DNA from 2 places in the Pseudomonas sp. AC239 genome. Region 2 is predicted to be linked to the other one. Evidence: predicted binding sites of a transcription regulator. Region 2 holds the regulator's gene; the other holds the start of a gene.
What was found. Region 2 encodes sigma-54, which starts transcription at its own class of promoters, with help from an activator protein. Its sites were predicted from a motif close to ANTGGCATNNANNTTGCTNT; they were not measured.

Region 1: a site for sigma-54 is predicted at 2,300-2,319, ahead of flgB (flagellar basal body rod protein FlgB). Genes of this name have one in related genera too.

Annotation. Positions count from the first base shown of each region.
Region 1 is NZ_OZ409864.1:366,552-376,123, reverse strand. Features, by position in the region: gene flgA (flagellar basal body P-ring formation chaperone FlgA) at 1-110, opposite strand, end outside; gene ACZ0AZ_RS01755 (chemotaxis protein CheV) at 193-1,125, shown strand; gene cheR (protein-glutamate O-methyltransferase CheR) at 1,172-1,999, shown strand; gene flgB (flagellar basal body rod protein FlgB) at 2,360-2,770, shown strand; gene flgC (flagellar basal body rod protein FlgC) at 2,774-3,217, shown strand; gene flgD (flagellar hook assembly protein FlgD) at 3,233-3,958, shown strand; gene flgE (flagellar hook protein FlgE) at 3,990-5,318, shown strand; gene ACZ0AZ_RS01725 (ribonucleoside-diphosphate reductase subunit alpha) at 6,360-9,254, opposite strand.
Region 2 is NZ_OZ409864.1:2,920,767-2,930,338, reverse strand. Features, by position in the region: gene ACZ0AZ_RS13200 (KpsF/GutQ family sugar-phosphate isomerase) at 1-415, shown strand, start outside; gene ACZ0AZ_RS13195 (KdsC family phosphatase) at 415-939, shown strand; gene lptC (LPS export ABC transporter periplasmic protein LptC) at 948-1,520, shown strand; gene lptA (lipopolysaccharide transport periplasmic protein LptA) at 1,507-2,052, shown strand; gene lptB (LPS export ABC transporter ATP-binding protein) at 2,052-2,777, shown strand; gene ACZ0AZ_RS13175 (RNA polymerase factor sigma-54) at 2,944-4,434, shown strand; gene hpf (ribosome hibernation-promoting factor, HPF/YfiA family) at 4,508-4,816, shown strand; gene ptsN (PTS IIA-like nitrogen regulatory protein PtsN) at 4,829-5,293, shown strand; gene rapZ (RNase adapter RapZ) at 5,296-6,153, shown strand; gene ACZ0AZ_RS13155 (HPr family phosphocarrier protein) at 6,169-6,444, shown strand; gene ACZ0AZ_RS13150 (ZIP family metal transporter) at 6,539-7,432, opposite strand; gene ACZ0AZ_RS13145 (superoxide dismutase) at 7,462-8,073, opposite strand; gene ACZ0AZ_RS13140 (hypothetical protein) at 8,075-8,515, opposite strand; gene ACZ0AZ_RS13135 (class II fumarate hydratase) at 8,543-9,572, opposite strand, start outside.

The DNA of each region.
Region 1 (9,572 bases), 2.6 Mb from region 2:
TCTGCATGGGCAGGACTGCCAGCAAGCAAGCAGCAAACGGCGGACACCGCGCAAAGCCCTTTGCGAAGGGTAGATGTCAGGCGTCGGGAAAATGTCGTTTGAGCGTTCATACGAGTTAAAAAGCAAGCGCCGTGCCGTTTAGCAATGAATGTGCGTCGCAACAACACTTGGCGTTGATGTAGGAGTCTGGGCATGGCTGGTGTAATGGATTCGGTGAACCAGCGCACGCAACTGGTAGGGCAGAATCGCCTCGAGCTGCTGTTGTTCCGTCTCGACGGGCCGCAGCTCTACGGGATCAACGTGTTCAAGGTACGGGAAGTGTTGCAATGCCCGTCCCTGACCTTGATGCCCAAATCCAGTCCTGTCGTGTGCGGGGTAGCGAATATACGGGGAGCGACCATTCCGATCCTGGATCTGGCAATGGCAACGGGCTCCGGTGCGTTGAAAGACAAGAACAGCCCGTTCGTGATCATCACGGAGTACAACACCAAGACCCAGGGTTTCCTGGTCCGCTCGGTGGAGCGCATCGTCAACATGAACTGGGAAGAGATCCATCCGCCGCCCAAGGGTACCGGCCGCGATCACTACCTGACCGCTGTGACCCGGGTCGACAACCAGCTGGTCGAAATCATCGACGTCGAGAAGGTGCTGGCCGAAGTGGCGCCGACGCCGGAAGCGATTTCGGTGGGCGTGGTCGATGTCGAGACGCAGACCAAGGCATTGTCGCTGCGGGTGCTGACGGTCGATGACTCGTCGGTGGCGCGCAAGCAGGTCACGCGTTGTCTGCAGACCATCGGTGTCGAAGTGGTGGCGCTGAACGACGGCAAGCAGGCGCTTGATTACCTGCGCAAGCTGGTCGACGAGGGCAAGAAGCCGGAAGAAGAGTTCCTGATGATGATTTCCGACATCGAGATGCCGGAGATGGACGGGTACACCCTGACGGCGGAAATCCGCGGCGACGCACGCATGCAAAAGCTCCATATCATCCTGCATACTTCGTTGTCGGGGGTATTCAATCAGGCGATGGTGAAGAAAGTCGGTGCTGATGACTTTCTGGCCAAATTCCGTCCTGATGACCTCGCATCCCGGGTAGTCGACCGGATCAAAGCAGCAGATATCAGCTAGGGGCGTTTTGCCCTTGGCGTTCAACACGATTTAAGAGGCGGCATCATTGTCTACGGGTAATTTGGATTTCGAACAGTTCCGGGTCTTCCTGGAAAAAGCCTGTGGCATTCTGCTCGGTGAAAACAAGCAGTATCTGGTCTCGAGCCGTCTCAACAAACTGATGGAGCAGCAAGGCATCAAGTCCCTGGGTGAGCTGGTACAGCGCATCCAGACCCAGCCGCGCAGCGGTTTGCGCGAGCAGGTGGTCGATGCCATGACGACCAACGAAACCCTGTGGTTTCGCGACACCTATCCGTTTGAAGTCTTGAAGAACAAGGTACTGCCGGAAGCGATCAAGGCCAGCCCCAACCAGCGTCTGCGGATCTGGTCGGCGGCCTGCTCGTCGGGGCAGGAACCGTACTCGCTGTCGATGTCGATCGACGAGTTCGAGCGCAGCAACCTGGGCCAGTTGAAGATGGGCGTGCAGATCGTTGCTACTGATCTGTCGGGCCTGATGCTCAACAACTGCAAGACCGGTGAATACGACAGCTTGGCGATCGGTCGCGGCCTGTCGCCGGAACGCCTGCAACGCTACTTCGACCCGAAAGGGCCGGGGCGCTGGGTGGTCAAGGCGCCGATCAAGAGCCGGGTGGAATTCCGCTCCTTCAACCTGCTCGACAGCTACGCAGCGCTGGGCAAGTTCGACATCGTGTTCTGCCGCAACGTGCTGATCTACTTCTCTGCCGAAGTGAAGAAAGACATCCTTTTGCGCATTCACAGCACGTTGAAGCCGGGCGGGTATCTGTTCCTTGGCGCGTCCGAGGCGCTGAACGGATTGCCGGATCATTACCAGATGGTTCAGTGCAGCCCGGGGATTATCTACAAGGCGAAATAAGCGGTTTGCGCTGATACAAAAAACGGGAAGCCCGCAAAGGCCTCCCGTTTTTTATGCCCGAATTATTTTCCACGAACACCACAAACCCCCTGTGGGAGCGAGCCTGCTCGCGATAGCGGTCTGTCCGTAAGACAGTTGGCGCCTGACACGCCGCCTTCGCGAGCAGGCTCGCTCCCACAGGGACCTGGCAAGGACGGCAAGCGGCAGAAAAGCGGCATCCGGCGGTAATCGATTGCCGCTTTTCTGGCATTGCCGCTTAGCCTGTTCGGCGCAAAGCCCCGGAATACGGGGCTTTGTTCATTTGGCACGGCGCTTGCTAAAGCTCAGATACGAAAAACCGGTCACCTGAAGGTTCCCGACATGAGCATCAGCTTCGACAAAGCGCTGGGCATTCACGAAAAGGCATTGGGCTTCCGCGCCCAGCGTGCCGAAGTGCTGGCCAACAACATCGCCAACGCCGACACCCCGAACTACAAGGCGCGGGATCTGGATTTCTCCAAAGTGCTCGAAGCACAGACCGAGAAAACCAAGACCGGCGGCCACTTTGCCCTGAACATGACCAACAGCCGTCACATCGAGGCTGAAGGTCTGGGCAACGGCGACGAGTCGCTGATGTATCGCACGCCGATGCAGCCTTCGATCGACCAGAACACCGTCGACGCTCAACTGGAACAGTCCAACTACGCGGAAAACGCCGTCGGTTTCCAGGCCAGCTTCACCTTGCTCAACAGCAAATTCAAAGGGCTGGTGTCAGCCCTGCGCGGAGAATAATCCATGTCCCTGTCCAGCGTTTTCAACATTGCCGGCAGCGGCATGAGCGCGCAGACCACACGTCTGAACACCGTGGCCTCGAACATCGCCAACGCCGAAACCGTCTCCTCGAGCATCGACCAGACCTACCGCGCCCGTCACCCGGTGTTCGCCACCATGTTCCAGGGCGGCCAGGCCGGCGGCAGCAGTTCGTTGTTCCAGAACCAGGACGCGGCCGGGCAGGGTGTGCAGGTGCTCGGCGTTGTCGAAGACCAGAGCAACCTCGAGGCGCGCTACGAGCCGAACCACCCGGCCGCTGACGCCAAGGGCTACGTCTACTACCCGAACGTCAACGTGGTGGAAGAAATGGCTGACATGATTTCCGCCAGCCGCTCGTTCCAGACCAACGCGGAAATGATGAACACCGCCAAGACCATGATGCAGAAGGTACTGACCCTCGGTCAGTAATAAGGGACGAATGCCATGAGCGTTACGGACACCACCAGCACCCTGAGCATGAAAGACATCCTGGCCAACTCGTCCAAGACGAGTAGCACCACGTCGGGCGGCATCGCCTCGGCGACCAACAGTGCCACCGGCGGCCAGGCGCTGGGCAAGGATGCGTTCCTGCAATTGCTGGTCACCCAGCTGAAAAACCAGAACCCGCTCGACCCGCAGGACAACAGCGCTTTCGTGGCGCAACTGGCGCAGTTCAGCAGCCTTGAAGGCATCACCACGCTGAACTCCACAGTCAGTGGCCTTGCCGGCAACTACAACTCGTCGCAGGCGCTGCAAGCCTCGTCGCTGGTCGGTCGCAACGTGATCGTGCAGACCAACACCGCGCAGCTCGATGACCCGAGCAAAGGCCTGACCGGTTCGGTCTCCGTGCCTTCGTCGATTGCCGGCGGCACCGTGACCATCACCGACAAGGACGGCAAGACCGTGCGCACCATCGACCTGGGCAGCCGCGCTGCGGGTGCTGCCAGTTTCACGTGGGACGGCAAGGACACCGCCGGCACCGTGGTTCCGGTCGGTACTTACACGTTCAAGGCCAGCGCACCGATCAACGGCGCGGCGACCGACCTGGCGACCTACCTGCCAGCAACCGTCAACAGCGTGACGATCAGCCAGACCGGTGGCGAGCTGATGCTCAACCTGGCCGGCAAGGGCACTGTCGCCCTGTCCAAAGTACAAACCATTGGTATATAGAGCCGACTAACCCGGCACGAAGGAGTGGAACATGTCTTTTAACATCGGCCTTAGCGGTCTCTATGCCGCCAACAAACAACTCGACGTGACCGGCAACAACATCGCCAACGTCGCCACCGCCGGGTTCAAATCCTCGCGCGCAGAATTCGAAGACGTCTATTCGGCGACTCGTCTGGGCAGCGGCAGCAAAGTGATCGGTAACGGCGTACGCCTGGCCAACGTGTCCCAGCAGTTCACCCAGGGTGACATCAACAACACTGGCAACGTGCTGGATATGGGCATTAACGGCTCTGGCTTTTTCACCATGAACAACAACGGCTCGGTGTCTTACACCCGTGCCGGTACGTTCAAGGTCGATAACGCCGGCTACATCACCAACACCGACTACACCTCGCGTTTGCAGGGCTACGGTGTGGATGCCAACGGCAAGATTATTAACGGCGTCTTGACCGACCTCAAGATCGATACCTCGAACCTGGCCCCGAAGTCGACTTCGGCGGTGGCTTCGACCATTAATCTGAACTCGACCGCTGCGGTGATCGACGATACGGTCGCGGCAGGCAAATTCGACCCTACCAACACTGCGACCTACACCAAGTCGTTCAGCACCCCGATCTATGACAGCCAGGGCAACCAGCACACCATGGATCAATACATGGTGAAAACCGGCGCCAACACCTGGAAGGTCTACACCCTGGTGGACGGTCGTAACCCGGATGCGACCGGCAGCGATCCGAAGACCACCGCGCCTGTGGCCTCGACGCTGTCCTTTGACGCGACCGGCAAGCTGACCCAGGTCAGCACGCCAGATCCGCTGGGTGGCCCGGCCATCATCAGCAGCGACCTGACACTCAAGGGCTGGGTGCCAGGCACTGTGACCGATGGTGTCTGGAAGGCTAACGGCGCGGCGGCAAACCCGGCGGGTGTGACCATCTCGATGGCCAAGACCACTCAGTACAACGCCGACACCTCGCGCACGATTCCTACTCAGGATGGTTACGCGACTGGCCAGATCACCAACCTGACCATCGACGGTACCGGTACCTTGTTCGCCAACTTCAGCAACAACCAGAGCAAGGCCATCGGACAGGTTGCACTGGCGAGCTTCACCAACGAACAGGGCCTGCAGGCGATCGGTGGCACCAGCTGGAAAGAGACGTTTGCTTCGGGTATTCCGGGCTACGATGCGCCTGAGACCGGTACGCTGGGTTCGGTGGTGTCCAACTCGCTGGAAGAATCGAACGTTAACCTGACCAATGAGCTGGTTGATCTGATCAAAGGCCAGAGCAACTATCAGGCGAACGCCAAGACCATTTCGACGCAGAGCACGATTATGCAGACCATTATTCAGATGACCTGATTCGGGTTTCTGAGCTGGTTTTTTGGGCCCCTCGTTTTGAGGGGCTTTTTTTTGGTCTTGGCGGCCTCTGGGCCGGCCAGGCTTTGGGTGATTTGGGTGAATATCCGTTGCTGCGGTAGCGACTGCTGACGGTTTCGCCTGACGGCGACTTACTTTTTTACAAGCGCCAAAAAAAGTAAGCAAAAAACGCTTGCTCCTACGTTCGGCCCTCGCAGGCTCGGGTTCCTTCGCTGCGGGATCGATCCGGGCGCAGCGGCTACGGTTTGCTTCGCTGCGCCTCCTTGCGCTGTGTCTGGCTGCGCCAGACGGTCGCTGCGCTCCCACGCCCGGATCAATCCCTCCACTCAGCCTTCCGACGTCGCCGGTGGATCAAAAGCACTCGAGCTTGCGCTCATTGTTGAATGGGGCGGCTTCGCCGCGGGCAGCTGCGCTGCTTTGCTTTTGCTTTTGTGGGAGCGAGCCTGCTCGCGAAGGCGGCCCGACAGCCGACCTGGTCTTGAGGTAACACTCGATCCAACTGTAGGAGCTGCCGAAGGCTGCGATCTTTTGATCTGGCTTTTGCTTTTGCTTTTTCTTTTGGTTTTGCTTTTGGTTTTGCTTTTGTTTTGGCTTTGATCCGGCTCTTGATCTTTTGCCCCTTCGGCAGGCTTCGTTATGGGATCGATCCGGGTGTGGGAGCGCAGCGACCGTACGACGCAGTCGTACACAGCGGAAGGAGGTGCAGCGAAGCAAACCGTAGCCGCTGCGCCCGGATCGGTCCCGTAACGAAGGTACCCCGAGCTTTAGCGAGCGGGCCGTACGCCGGGGCAAAGCCTTTTGGGTTACCTTTTTGGCGTCTGAAAAAGGTGACTCGCTGTAAGAGCGAAACCGCCAGCGGCAACACCCGCAGCAACGGATATACACCCAAAACCTCAAGAGCCCGGTCGGCCCAAAGGCCGCCAAGGCCTCCAAAAACAAAACCCCCGACAAACCAGAAGTCTGTCGGGGGTTTTGTTTGCCTTGAGATTCCAGGCGTCTCGCAACGCCTGATCTCAGCTCAGCTTATTGGCAAGCTTCGCAATCCGGCTCGTCAATCGCGCAGGCCTTTGGCACGGGTGCCGGACCTGCCGGAGCGGCCAGGACCGAATCGTCGCCGTGGTTGCCGCCACTGGAAACAGCGTTCAGCTTGCCGGTGTTGATGGTCGACTTCTCGGTGCTGGTCGCGGCCAAGGCACGGAGGTAGTAAGTGGTTTTCAGGCCACGGTACCAGGCCATGCGGTAGGTCACGTCGAGCTTCTTGCCCGATGCGCCGGCGATGTACAGGTTCAGCGACTGGGCCTGGTCGATCCACTTCTGACGACGGCTGGCGGCGTCAACGATCCACTTGGTGTCCACTTCGAACGCGGTCGCGTAGAGTTCTTTGAGCTCTTGCGGGATGCGCTCGATCTGTTGCACCGAACCGTCGTAGTACTTCAGGTCGTTGATCATGACCGAGTCCCACAGACCGCGAGCTTTCAGATCGCGAACCAGGTAAGGGTTGATCACGGTGAATTCGCCCGACAGGTTCGATTTCACGTACAGGTTCTGGTAGGTGGGTTCGATCGACTGCGAAACGCCAGTGATGTTGGCGATGGTCGCGGTCGGTGCGATGGCCATGATGTTCGAGTTACGGATGCCTTTCTGTACACGGGCGCGAACCGGTGCCCAGTCGAGGGTTTCCTTCAGGTCGACGTCGATGTACTTCTCGCCACGCTGTTCGATCAGGATCTGTTGCGAATCCAGCGGCAGGATGCCTTTGGACCACAGCGAGCCGTTGAACGTCTCGTAGGCGCCGCGCTCGTCGGCCAGGTCGCAGGAAGCCTGGATCGCGTAGTAGCTGACCGCTTCCATCGACTTGTCGGCGAACTCGACGGCAGCGTCGGAGCCGTAGGCAATGTGCTGCAGGTACAGAGCGTCCTGGAAGCCCATGATGCCCAGACCGACCGGACGGTGGCGGAAGTTGGAGTTCTTCGCTTGCGGCACCGAGTAGTAGTTGATGTCGATCACGTTATCGAGCATGCGCACAGCGGTGTTCACGGTGCGTTGCAGCTTGGCGGTATCGAGCTTGCCGTCGACGATATGGTTCGGCAGGTTGATCGAGCCCAGGTTGCAAACGGCGATTTCGTCCTTGTTGGTGTTCAAGGTGATCTCGGTGCACAGGTTCGAGCTGTGGACCACGCCGACGTGCTGCTGCGGGCTGCGCAGGTTGCACGGGTCTTTGAAAGTCAGCCATGGGTGGCCGGTTTCGAAGAGCATGGACAGCATTTTGCGCCACAGGTCTTTGGCCTGGATGGTCTTGAACAGCTTGACCTTGCCCGGGTACTCGGTCAGCGCTTCGTAGTACTCGTAGCGCTCTTCGAAGGCTTTACCGGTCAGGTCGTGCAGGTCCGGTACTTCGGATGGCGAGAACAGGGTCCACTTGCCGTCATCGAAGACACGCTTCATGAACAGGTCAGGGATCCAGTTGGCGGTGTTCATGTCGTGGGTACGACGACGATCGTCACCGGTGTTCTTGCGCAGCTCGATGAACTCTTCGATGTCCATGTGCCAGGTTTCCAGGTAGGCACACACCGCGCCTTTGCGCTTGCCACCCTGGTTCACGGCCACAGCGGTGTCGTTCACCACTTTGAGGAACGGCACCACGCCTTGCGACTTGCCGTTGGTGCCCTTGATGTACGAACCCAGCGCACGAACAGGCGTCCAGTCGTTGCCCAGGCCGCCGGCAAATTTCGACAGCATGGCGTTGTCGTGGATCGCGTGATAGATGCCCGACAGGTCATCCGGAACGGTGGTCAGGTAGCAGCTCGACAGCTGTGGACGCAGGGTACCGGCGTTGAACAGGGTTGGAGTCGAAGCCATGTAGTCGAACGAGGACAGCAGGTTGTAGAACTCGATCGCACGGTCTTCTTTCTGCTTCTCTTCGATCGCAAGACCCATGGCCACGCGCATGAAGAAGATCTGCGGCAGTTCGAAACGCACGCCATCCTTGTGGATGAAGTAGCGGTCGTACAGGGTCTGCAGGCCCAGGTAGGTGAATTGCTGATCGCGCTCGTGGTTGATCGCCTTGCCCAGTTTTTCCAGGTCGAAGGTGGCCAGCACAGGGTTCAGCAGTTCGAACTCGATACCCTTGGCGATGTAGGCCGGCAGGGCCTTGGCGTACAGGTCGGCCATTTCGTGATGGGTGGCGCTTTCGGCGACTTCGAGGAAGTTCAGCCCTTCGGCACGCAGGGTGTCCATCAGCAGGCGGGCGGTGACGAACGAGTAGTTCGGCTCACGCTCGACCAGGGTGCGGGCGGTCATCACCAGTGCGGTGTTGACGTCGGTCAGGGCGACGCCGTCGTACAGGTTCTTCAGGGTTTCGCGCTGGATCAGGTCGCCGTCGACTTCTTCCAGGCCTTCGCAGGCCTCGGTGACGATAGTGTTCAGGCGGCCCATGTCCAGCGGCGCGAGGCTACCGTCGGCGCGGGTGATGCGGATCGATGGGTGCGCGTTGACGGCTGCTTCGGCCGGGGCGTGGGCAGCGCGTTCTTTCGAACGGCCGTCACGGTAGATCACGTAGTCGCGAGCGACTTTCTGCTCGCCGGCACGCATCAGGGCCAGTTCGACCTGGTCCTGGATTTCTTCGATGTGGATGGTGCCGCCCGATGGCATGCGACGCTTGAAGGTCGCGGTGACCTGTTCGGTCAGACGCGCCACGGTGTCATGGATTCGCGACGAAGCGGCAGCGGTGCCGCCTTCAACTGCGAGGAACGCTTTGGTGATAGCGACGGTGATCTTGTCATCGGTGTAAGGAACGACAGTGCCATTACGCTTGATCACGCGCAGCTGGCCAGGCGCGGTGGCTGCCAGATCCGAAGTCGAATCGGCGGCCTGCGGCAAGGTGCCCTGCGGGTTCTCGCGAGTTGTGTCGGTTTGCATGGGGGGTGGTCTCCACATTCTCTATGTTTGTTTGGCACCGTCATGGTGCTCACCGTTCTGTACCGAAGCACTGCAACCGACGGGCGTCGGCATTACAAACTTCGGAACAGTAGGAAAAAGGCTGCAACGCCGCATCCTTGCCGAAGTTTTGGTAGCCAGCCGAAGCTCGCCACCGGATTCCTTCGCGGGTGACAGTCATGACTGCAACACCCATACCGTTTTGTCCGTTTCGGACCAAATAAAACGGTGCCATCCGCCAGTGCGGTTTGGGCTTGAAAAAACTCGTTCGTTCAACCGGAAACTCGCCATAAAGCGCTT
Region 2 (9,572 bases):
GCATCCGGGCGGCGCCCTTGGCCGTCGCCTGCTGCTGAAAGTGGAAAACGTCATGCACGCCGGGCAAGAGCTGCCGCAGGTACAACGCGGCACCCTGCTCAAGGACGCACTGATGGAAATGACCCGCAAAGGCCTGGGCATGACCGCTATCCTTGAAGCCGACGGCAAGCTCGCCGGGATCTTCACTGACGGTGATTTGCGCCGCACCCTGGATCGCGCCATCGACATCCGCAGCGCCACCATCGACCAGGTGATGACCGCCCACGGCAAGACCGCCCGGCCCGACATGCTCGCCGCCGAAGCCCTGAAAATCATGGAAGACCATCGAATCAACGCCCTGGTAGTCGTCGACGAGGAGGATCGCCCGATCGGCGCCTTCAACCTCTCCGATCTGCTGCGCGCAGGAGTCATGTAATGAGCAACGATCTGCTGCAACGCGGCAAAGCGATCAAACTGGCAGTTTTCGATGTCGACGGTGTGCTCACCGACGGCCGCCTGTACTTTCTTGAAGACGGCAGCGAGTTCAAGACCTTCAACACCCTCGACGGCCAGGGCATCAAGATGCTAATGAATGCCGGCGTACAAACCGCGATCATCAGTGGTCGCAAGACTCCAGTGGTCGAGCGTCGCGCGAAAAACCTCGGCATCCCGCACCTGTTTCAGGGGCGTGAAGACAAACTGGTGGTGCTCGACGGCCTGCTCGCACAACTGGGCCTAAGCTATGAAGAAGTCGCCTACCTCGGTGACGATCTGCCAGACTTGCCGGTGATCCGCCGTGTAGGGCTGGGCATGGCGGTGGCCAACGCTGCCGATTTCGTCCGCGAACACGCCCACGGCGTTACCCGCGCCCGTGGCGGCGAAGGTGCCGCCCGCGAATTCTGCGAATTGATCCTGCGCGCCCAGGGCCGCCTCGAAGCGGCCAACGCCGCGTACCTGTGAGCCTGACCATGTTTAGCAAAAAGTTTCGCAACTTCCTGCTGTTCGGCTGCATCGCGGCGATTTTCGCTGCGGTCGGCTATTGGAACATCAGCCCTGAACGCTTCCTCGACAAGCCACCGGTTTCGGCTGCCGAGAATCCGATCGACTGGTACGCGACCAACACGCACACCATTCAGTATCTGCCCGACGGCAAGGTGCAGTACGAAATGACCTCCGACAAGGCCGAGCACGTCAAGGCGACCGATGTCACCCTGGTGACCAAGCCTGACTTGAACATGTATCGCGGCACCGACTTCCCCTGGCACGTGACCAGCGAACGCGGCGAAGTGAACTCGGGCGGTACCGAAGTGGAATTGATCGATTCGGTCCGCGTGCAGCGCACCGATGAGAAAAAGCGCGGCACCCTGATCACCAGCACGCGCATGACCGTGTTCCCGCAGCAGGAATATGCGCAGACTGCGCAACCCGTTAGAATCGAGGGCGCTGGTGGCGTATCGACTGGCGTCGGAATGAAAGCGTACCTGAAGGACAGCAGGATACACCTGCAATCGAACGTAAGAGGACAGTATGAGGCTCGTTAAAACCCTCCCTATTTTGCTCAGTCTGGGCGCAGCACTGGGAAGCGCGAGCGCCTGGTCCCTGCCGAACGATCAGCAGCAGCCTATCCGCATTCAGGCCGACGACGCCCAACTGGACGACAAGAATGGCATCGCCACCTATAAAGGTGACGTGATCATTACCCAGGGTTCGATGATCGTTAAAGGCAACACCGTGACCATGACGCGCGCGCCCAATGGCGACATCGACGTGGTGACCTCGGTGGGCAACCTGGCTTACTTCGAGCAGCTGCAGACCCAGGGCGACGCCAATCCGGTCAAGGGCTACGGCGTGACGATTCAATACCACGCCCAGCAGAACCGGGTGGTGCTGATCGACAAGGCCAAGGTTATCGACAAGGATAACAACGTCACCCAAGGCGAAAAAATCGTCTACGACACCGTGAAGAAACTGGCCAGCGCCGGTCGCGCCACGGGCAGCAAGGTCACCGAATCGCGTCCGCGCATCGACATGGTGATCCAGCCGAAGAAGAAAACCGAAGAGAAATCCCAGTAATGGCAACTCTGAAAGCTCAGCACCTGGCCAAGGCCTATAAAAGCCGCCAGGTCGTGCGTGACGTCAGCCTGTCGATCGACAGCGGGCAGATCGTCGGCTTGCTCGGCCCGAACGGCGCCGGCAAGACCACGTGCTTCTACATGATCGTCGGCCTGGTGCAGGCGGATCAGGGCCGTGTGCTGATCGATGACCTGGACGTCAGCCACCAGCCAATGCACGGCCGCGCCAAGGCCGGTATCGGCTATTTGCCGCAAGAAGCGTCGATCTTCCGCAAACTGTCGGTTGCCGACAACATCATGGCGATTCTTGAGACGCGTCCGGAGCTGGACAAGGCCGGTCGTCGCAAGGAGCTGGAAAGCCTGCTGCAGGAATTCCACATCAGCCACATCCGCGACAACCTTGGCATGAGCCTTTCCGGTGGTGAGCGTCGCCGGGTGGAAATCGCTCGTGCGTTGGCGACTGCGCCGAAATTCATCCTGCTCGACGAACCGTTCGCCGGTGTCGACCCGATCTCGGTGGGCGACATCAAGCAGATCATTCACCACCTCAAGGCCAAGGGCATCGGTGTGCTGATCACCGACCACAACGTCCGCGAGACACTGGATATCTGCGAAACCGCTTACATCGTCAACGACGGTCAATTGATCGCTGAAGGCGATGCCGAGACCATCCTGGCCAACGATCTGGTCAAGGAAGTGTATCTGGGTCACGAGTTCCGCCTGTAAGCGCGACAGCGCTGTATCGATTCAAGGCGCATTTATCCGCTTTAATTGTTACAGCGCTCTAGGCAAACACTTCAGTTTCAGGCATATAATTTGCTTAAGTTTGGCGCTTCGGCGCCCTGTAGTGGATGGCGCAAAGCGCCGGCGAATAAGGTGTTAAGCCCCTGCCATGAAACCATCGCTAGTCTTGAGAATGGGCCAGCAGCTGACGATGACGCCGCAGCTGCAACAGGCCATCCGTCTGCTCCAATTGTCGACCCTGGACCTGCAACAGGAGATCCAGGAGGCTCTGGAATCCAATCCGATGCTCGAGCGCCAGGAAGAAGGCGACGACTTCGACAACGCCGATCCTCTGGCCGACAACGCCGAACAGAAGCCCGCCGAGATTCAGGAACCCTCCTATCAGGAAACCGCCCCAACGGTGGACAACCTCGAGGATGGCGAGTGGAACGAGCGCATCCCCAACGAATTGCCGGTGGATACCGCCTGGGAAGACGTCTACCAGACCAGCGCCAGCAGCCTGCCCAGCAGCGATGACGACGAATGGGATTTCACCACCCGCACGTCCGCCGGGGAGAGTCTGCAGAGCCATCTGCTCTGGCAACTGAACCTGGCACCGATGTCCGACACCGATCGCCTGATCGCCGTGACCCTGATCGACTGCATCAACAATCAGGGCTACCTGGACGAAACGCTCGAAGAGATTCTCGAAGCATTCGATCCGGAACTGGACATCGAGCTCGATGAAATCGAAGCCGTCCTGCATCGCATCCAGCAATTCGAACCCGCCGGGATCGGCGCACGCAACCTCGGCGAATGCCTGCTTCTGCAACTGCGCCAACTGCCAGCCAAGACGCCGTGGCTGAGCGAAGCCAAGCGTCTGGTTACCGATTACATCGACTTGCTCGGCAGCCGCGATTACAGCCAGTTGATGCGCCGCATGAAGCTCAAGGAAGACGAGTTGCGCCAGGTCATCGAGCTGGTGCAGAGCCTCAATCCGCGTCCGGGCTCACAGATCGAATCGACCGAAGCCGAATACGTTATTCCCGATGTGATCGTGCGCAAGGACAACGAGCGCTGGCTGGTCGAGCTGAACCAGGAATCGGTGCCACGTCTGCGCGTCAACGCCCAGTACGCCGGGTTTGTGAAGCGTGCCGACACCAGCGCCGACAACACTTTCATGCGCAATCAGTTGCAGGAAGCCCGCTGGTTCATCAAGAGCCTGCAAAGCCGTAACGAAACCCTGATGAAAGTGGCCACGCAGATCGTCGAACATCAGCGCGGCTTCCTCGAATACGGCGACGAAGCGATGAAGCCGCTGGTATTGCATGACATCGCCGAAGCGGTCGGCATGCACGAATCAACGATTTCCCGGGTAACCACGCAAAAATTCATGCATACCCCGCGCGGTATTTATGAGCTGAAATACTTTTTCTCCAGCCACGTCAGCACCTCCGAAGGCGGCGAATGCTCGTCCACAGCGATCCGCGCGATCATCAAGAAACTGGTCGCCGCGGAAAATCAGAAAAAGCCGTTGAGTGACAGCAAGATCGCTGGTTTACTGGAGGCACAAGGCATTCAGGTGGCTCGCCGCACCGTCGCCAAGTACCGCGAATCCCTCGGAATCGCGCCTTCGAGCGAACGCAAGCGGTTGATGTAAGCCACGTTACAGCGTTCCAGTGGCAGGCTTTTCGGCCTGCCGCTTTATGCACTGGCAACGAAGGAGAAGCTGTATGCAAGTCAACATCAGTGGACACCAACTGGAAGTGACCCAACCTCTGCGTTCCTACATCGAGGAAAAACTCCAACGACTGGAGCGACATTTCGACAAGATCACCAACGTGCAAGTCACGATGTGCGTCGAAAAGCTGAAGCAGAAGATCGAAGCCACCTTGCATATCCCCGGCAGCGAAGTGGTCGCCAACGCAGAAGATACTGACATGTACGCTGCGATCGACTCACTCACCGACAAGCTGGATCGCCAACTCAAAAAGCATAAGGAAAAGACCCAGAGCCTCCTCCAGGGCGCAACCGGTCGTTAACACCCCTATCCCATGATCCGACTTGAAACCATCCTGACCCCCGGCCGTTCCCAAGTGAACGCGCCGGGCGGCAGCAAGAAAAAAGCCCTCGAACAGATTGCCAACCTGATCCACCGCGAAGTGCCGGATCTGGCGATGCAGGATGTCTTCGAGGCGCTGATCGCCCGTGAAAAACTCGGTTCCACCGGTTTCGGCAACGGCATCGCCATTCCCCATTGCCGCCTCAAGGGCTGCACGGCGCCAGTCAGCGCCCTGCTGCACCTGGAAGCCCCGATCGATTTCGACGCCATCGACGGCGCCCCGGTCGACCTGCTCTTCGTGCTGCTGGTCCCGGAGGCCGCGACTGATGCGCATCTGGAGTTGCTGCGCCAGATCGCCAGCATGCTCGACCGCAAGGAAGTGCGCGAAAAACTGCGCAGCGCCGCGAGCAACGAAGCCTTGTACCAGGTTGTGCTGGACGAGCAGAACGGGCACTAATCATGCGCTTGATCATCGTCAGTGGCCGTTCGGGCTCGGGCAAAAGTACCGCCCTGAATGTCCTTGAGGACAACGGCTACTACTGCATCGACAATCTGCCGGCCGGTTTGCTGCCGGAACTGGCCGAGCGGGCGCTGATTCACACGGAACTGGCGCAGCCGCTGGTCGCCGTGTCGATCGATGCGCGCAACCTGCCCAGCCATCTGTCACGCTTCCCTGAGTTGCTCGAAGACGTGCGTGCCAAGCATATCAAGTGCGATGTGCTGTACCTGGACGCCGATGAAGAAACCCTGCTCAAGCGTTTTTCCGAGACCCGTCGTCGTCACCCGCTGAGCAACGCCAATCGCTCGCTGGCCGAGGCGATTCACGATGAAACCGCCCTGCTCGGCCCGATCGCCGATCTGGCTGACCTGAAAATCAACACCACCAGCCTGAATCTGTATCAACTGCGCGATACCCTGAAGTTGCGTCTGTTGAATCAGCCTGAGCCCGGCACGGCGTTTCTGGTTGAATCATTTGGCTTCAAGCGCGGCATGCCGGTCGATGCCGATCTGGTCTTCGATGTGCGCTGCCTGCCCAATCCGTACTGGAAACCGGAGCTGCGCGCGCAATCGGGCCTTGATGCACCGGTGGCCGAGTACCTGGCGCAGCAGCCGGATGTCGAAGAAATGTATCAGGACATCTACGCCTACCTGAACAAGTGGCTGCCACGTTTTGCCGCCAGCAACCGCGCCTACGTGACCATTGCCATCGGCTGCACCGGCGGGCACCACCGCTCCGTCTACCTGACCGAACGTTTGGGTCAGGCCCTGCAGAAAACCCTGAAGAACGTCCAGGTTCGCCACCGCGACCTCACCTAAAGGATCCACACCGCGATGCCTGCTCGTGAAATCGAAATCATCAATAAACTGGGTCTGCATGCCCGGGCATCGGCCAAATTTGTCGGCGTGGCGGGTCAGTATCCAGACTGCACGATCCGAGTGGGACGCACACCTGAAACGACTGTCGACGGCAAGAGCATCATGGCAATGATGATGCTCGCGGCGGGCAAGGGCACCAAAATTTATTTGAGTACTGAAGGGCATCAAGAGCAGGAAGCCATGGATGCGCTGGTAGCGTTGATCAACAACTACTTCGACGAAGGTGGCTGATAGCCAAAGTCAAAAGATCGCAGCCTGCGGAGCTCCTACAGGAAACGCATTCCAGGGTGGTAGCTGCCGCAGGCTGCGACCTTTTGATCTTCTTTCAACCCAACGCCGTATCCATCACCATCATCAGACAAAACCCGATCAACAAGCCAAGACTCGCCAGTTTGTCATGTCCGTGACGGCGCGACTCCGGGATCACTTCGTGGGTCACTACCAGCAACATCGCCCCGGCCGCCAGTGCCAGTCCCAGCGGCAACAGTACCTGAGCCAGACTCACTAGCCACGCACACAACAGCGCAAACACCGGCTCAACCAACCCCGACGCCGCGCCGATCAGAAACGCCCTGACCCGTGACATTCCTGCCCCGGCCAGCACCAAAGCAATCACCAGTCCTTCCGGCACATCCTGCAGAGCGATGCCCATCGCCAGGCTGTCGGCGTCCGGCATGCCGCCGCCGGCAGATACGCCGACCGCCATACCTTCGGGAATGTTGTGCGCAATGATGGCGAACACGAACAGCCAGATTCGCGGTGGAATCACCGGATGGTCGAGCGTGCCGACGAGCATCTCCGGCGAGGCACCGGAAACCCTGCGATCTACCAGATACAGGCCAAACGCGCCGAGCAGGATGCCGAAACAGATCAGGCCACTGGCAGCCCACGGCGTCAGACCAAGACTTTCGGCCGCAGCAATCCCCGGCACGATCAACGAAAATGCGGTCGCCGCCAGCATCACCCCGGCACCAAATCCCAGCAAGGTGTCGCTGAGTGCCTGCGGCATGCGCCGGATCACCAGCACTGGCACCGCGCCAAGCGCCGTACCCAATGCGCAGATGGCACCGCCCTGCAAGGCGCGCAACAGCCTCGGTTCCAGATTCAGCCATTGCAAACCGTGGGCGACCAGTAAAGTCATCCCCGCCAACAGCAACAGTGAACCCACCGCGTAACGAAACATGCGCCCGCTGCCAATCGCCAGTGTTTCCGTGCCCATACTCAGCCCTGATTGTTTTTATGGAAGGCTTAAACCAGCGCGGCCTGATAGCGCGCAGCAACTTCCGGCCAGTTGATCACGTTGTAGAACGCGCTGATGTATTCCGGGCGACGGTTCTGGTAGCGCAAGTAGTAGGCGTGCTCCCAGACGTCGAGACCGAGGATTGGGGTATTGCCGTTCATCAACGGGCTGTCCTGGTTGCCGCTGCTTTCTACGATCAGTTTTTTCTCCGGGGTGACGCTCAGCCACGCCCAACCGCTGCCGAAACGGGTCAGCGCGGCCTTGGTGAAGGCTTCCTTGAAACTGTCGAGTCCGCCCAGTTGCTCGTCGATGGCCTTGGCCAGAGCGCCGTTGGGCTTGCCGCCACCGTTGGGCACCATCACTTCCCAGAACAGCGAATGGTTGGCGTGGCCGCCGCCCTGATTGATCACCGCCGCGCGAAGTTTTTCCGGCAGCTGCTGGACGCTGGCGACGAGTTTTTCCACCGGCCATTCAGCAAACTCGGTCCCTTCTACGGCGGCGTTGAGGTTGTTGATGTAGGTCTGGTGATGCTTGGTGTAATGGATCTCCATGGTCTGCGCATCGATGTGCGGCTCGAGGGCATCGTAGGCGTAAGGCAAGGCAGGCAAGGTAAAAGCCATTTCAATGGACTCCATACTGATGAGAATTTGAGGCGCGGCGAGCATTGCCGGTGTCCGGATGCAGCAGGCGCTGGGTGCGCGGGTATTCGCCGTGCTCGCCGATGAAATTCAGCAGTTCGACGTAAGTCTTGCTGCTCTGGCGCAATGCCGATTCACGCAGGGCCGGACGCAGCCGTTCGTCCTGCATGGTCTGCAACAGGCGTTGGTGGATGGCGCAGAGGTATTCGGCGCTCTCCTCCGGTTGATTCAGGCGCAGATGCAGGTCGGCGAGGTTGTGGTGAGAGACGACGCAGGCCGCCACCGCTTCGTCGGCATCCGCCCAGCGTTCGAACAACACTTGCGCCAGGGCCAGCGCTTGCAGGTAAGCCTCACGGGCGTCGATCAGCTCGCCCAGCATGAAACAGCGATTGGCCCGTTCGATCGTGCGTTTCCAGTGCTCCATGGTGAGCCTCCAAAGCGGTTGCGGGGTTTACACGCCGCCGGCGGTGAGTTTCTCGGGGTTGAGCAACTCTGCCAGTTGGCTGCGCGACAGGTCGGTGTGTTCCAGAGCGACGTCGATCACCGCGCGGCCTTCCTTGTAGGCCTGCTTGGCGATTTCAGCGGCTTTCTGATAACCGATGATGGGGTTGAGCGCGGTGACCAGAATCGGGTTGCGCGACAACGCTTCTTGCAGGCGCGATTCGTTGACCTTGAAAGTAGCGATTGCCTTGTCGGCGAGCAGGCGACTGGAGTTGGCCAGCAGTTCGATGCTGCTCAGCAGGTTCTGCGCGATGATCGGCAGCATCACGTTCAGTTCGAAATTGCCGGATTGACCGGCGACGGTGATCACCGAGTCGTTGCCGATCACTTGCGCAGCGACCATCGCGGTGGCTTCCGGGATCACCGGGTTGACTTTGCCGGGCATGATCGACGACCCCGGTTGCAGCGCTTCGAGTTCAATTTCGCCGAGACCGGCCAAGGGACCTGAGTTCATCCAGCGCAGGTCGTTGGCGATTTTCATCAGTGATACTGCGGTGGCCTTGAGCTGCCCGGAGACGGCGACGGCGGTGTCCTGCGAGCCAATCAACGCGAACAGATTTTTGCCCGGAGTGAATTGCACGTCGGTCAGTTGGCTCAGGTGCCGACTGAATCGAGCGGCGTATTCCGGATGCGCATTGATCCCGGTACCCACCGCCGTGCCGCCCTGCGCCAGTGCTTGCAGACTCGGCAGCAAATCCTGCAGATGCGCAATGTTGGCCTTGAGCTGCTGCGCCCAGCCGTTGAGCACTTGGCTCATGCGTACCGGCATCGCGTCCATCAGATGGGTGCGCCCGGTTTTGACGTGGTGATGCACCTGCTCGGCCTTGCGCTCGATGACCTGGACCAGATGCAACAGCGCCGGCAGCAGTTGTTCATGCAGCACTAGCGCGGCGCTGACGTGGATGGTGGTCGGGATGATGTCGTTGCTGCTTTGCCCGCAATTGACGTGATCGTTGGCGTTGACCGGTTCATCGAGCATG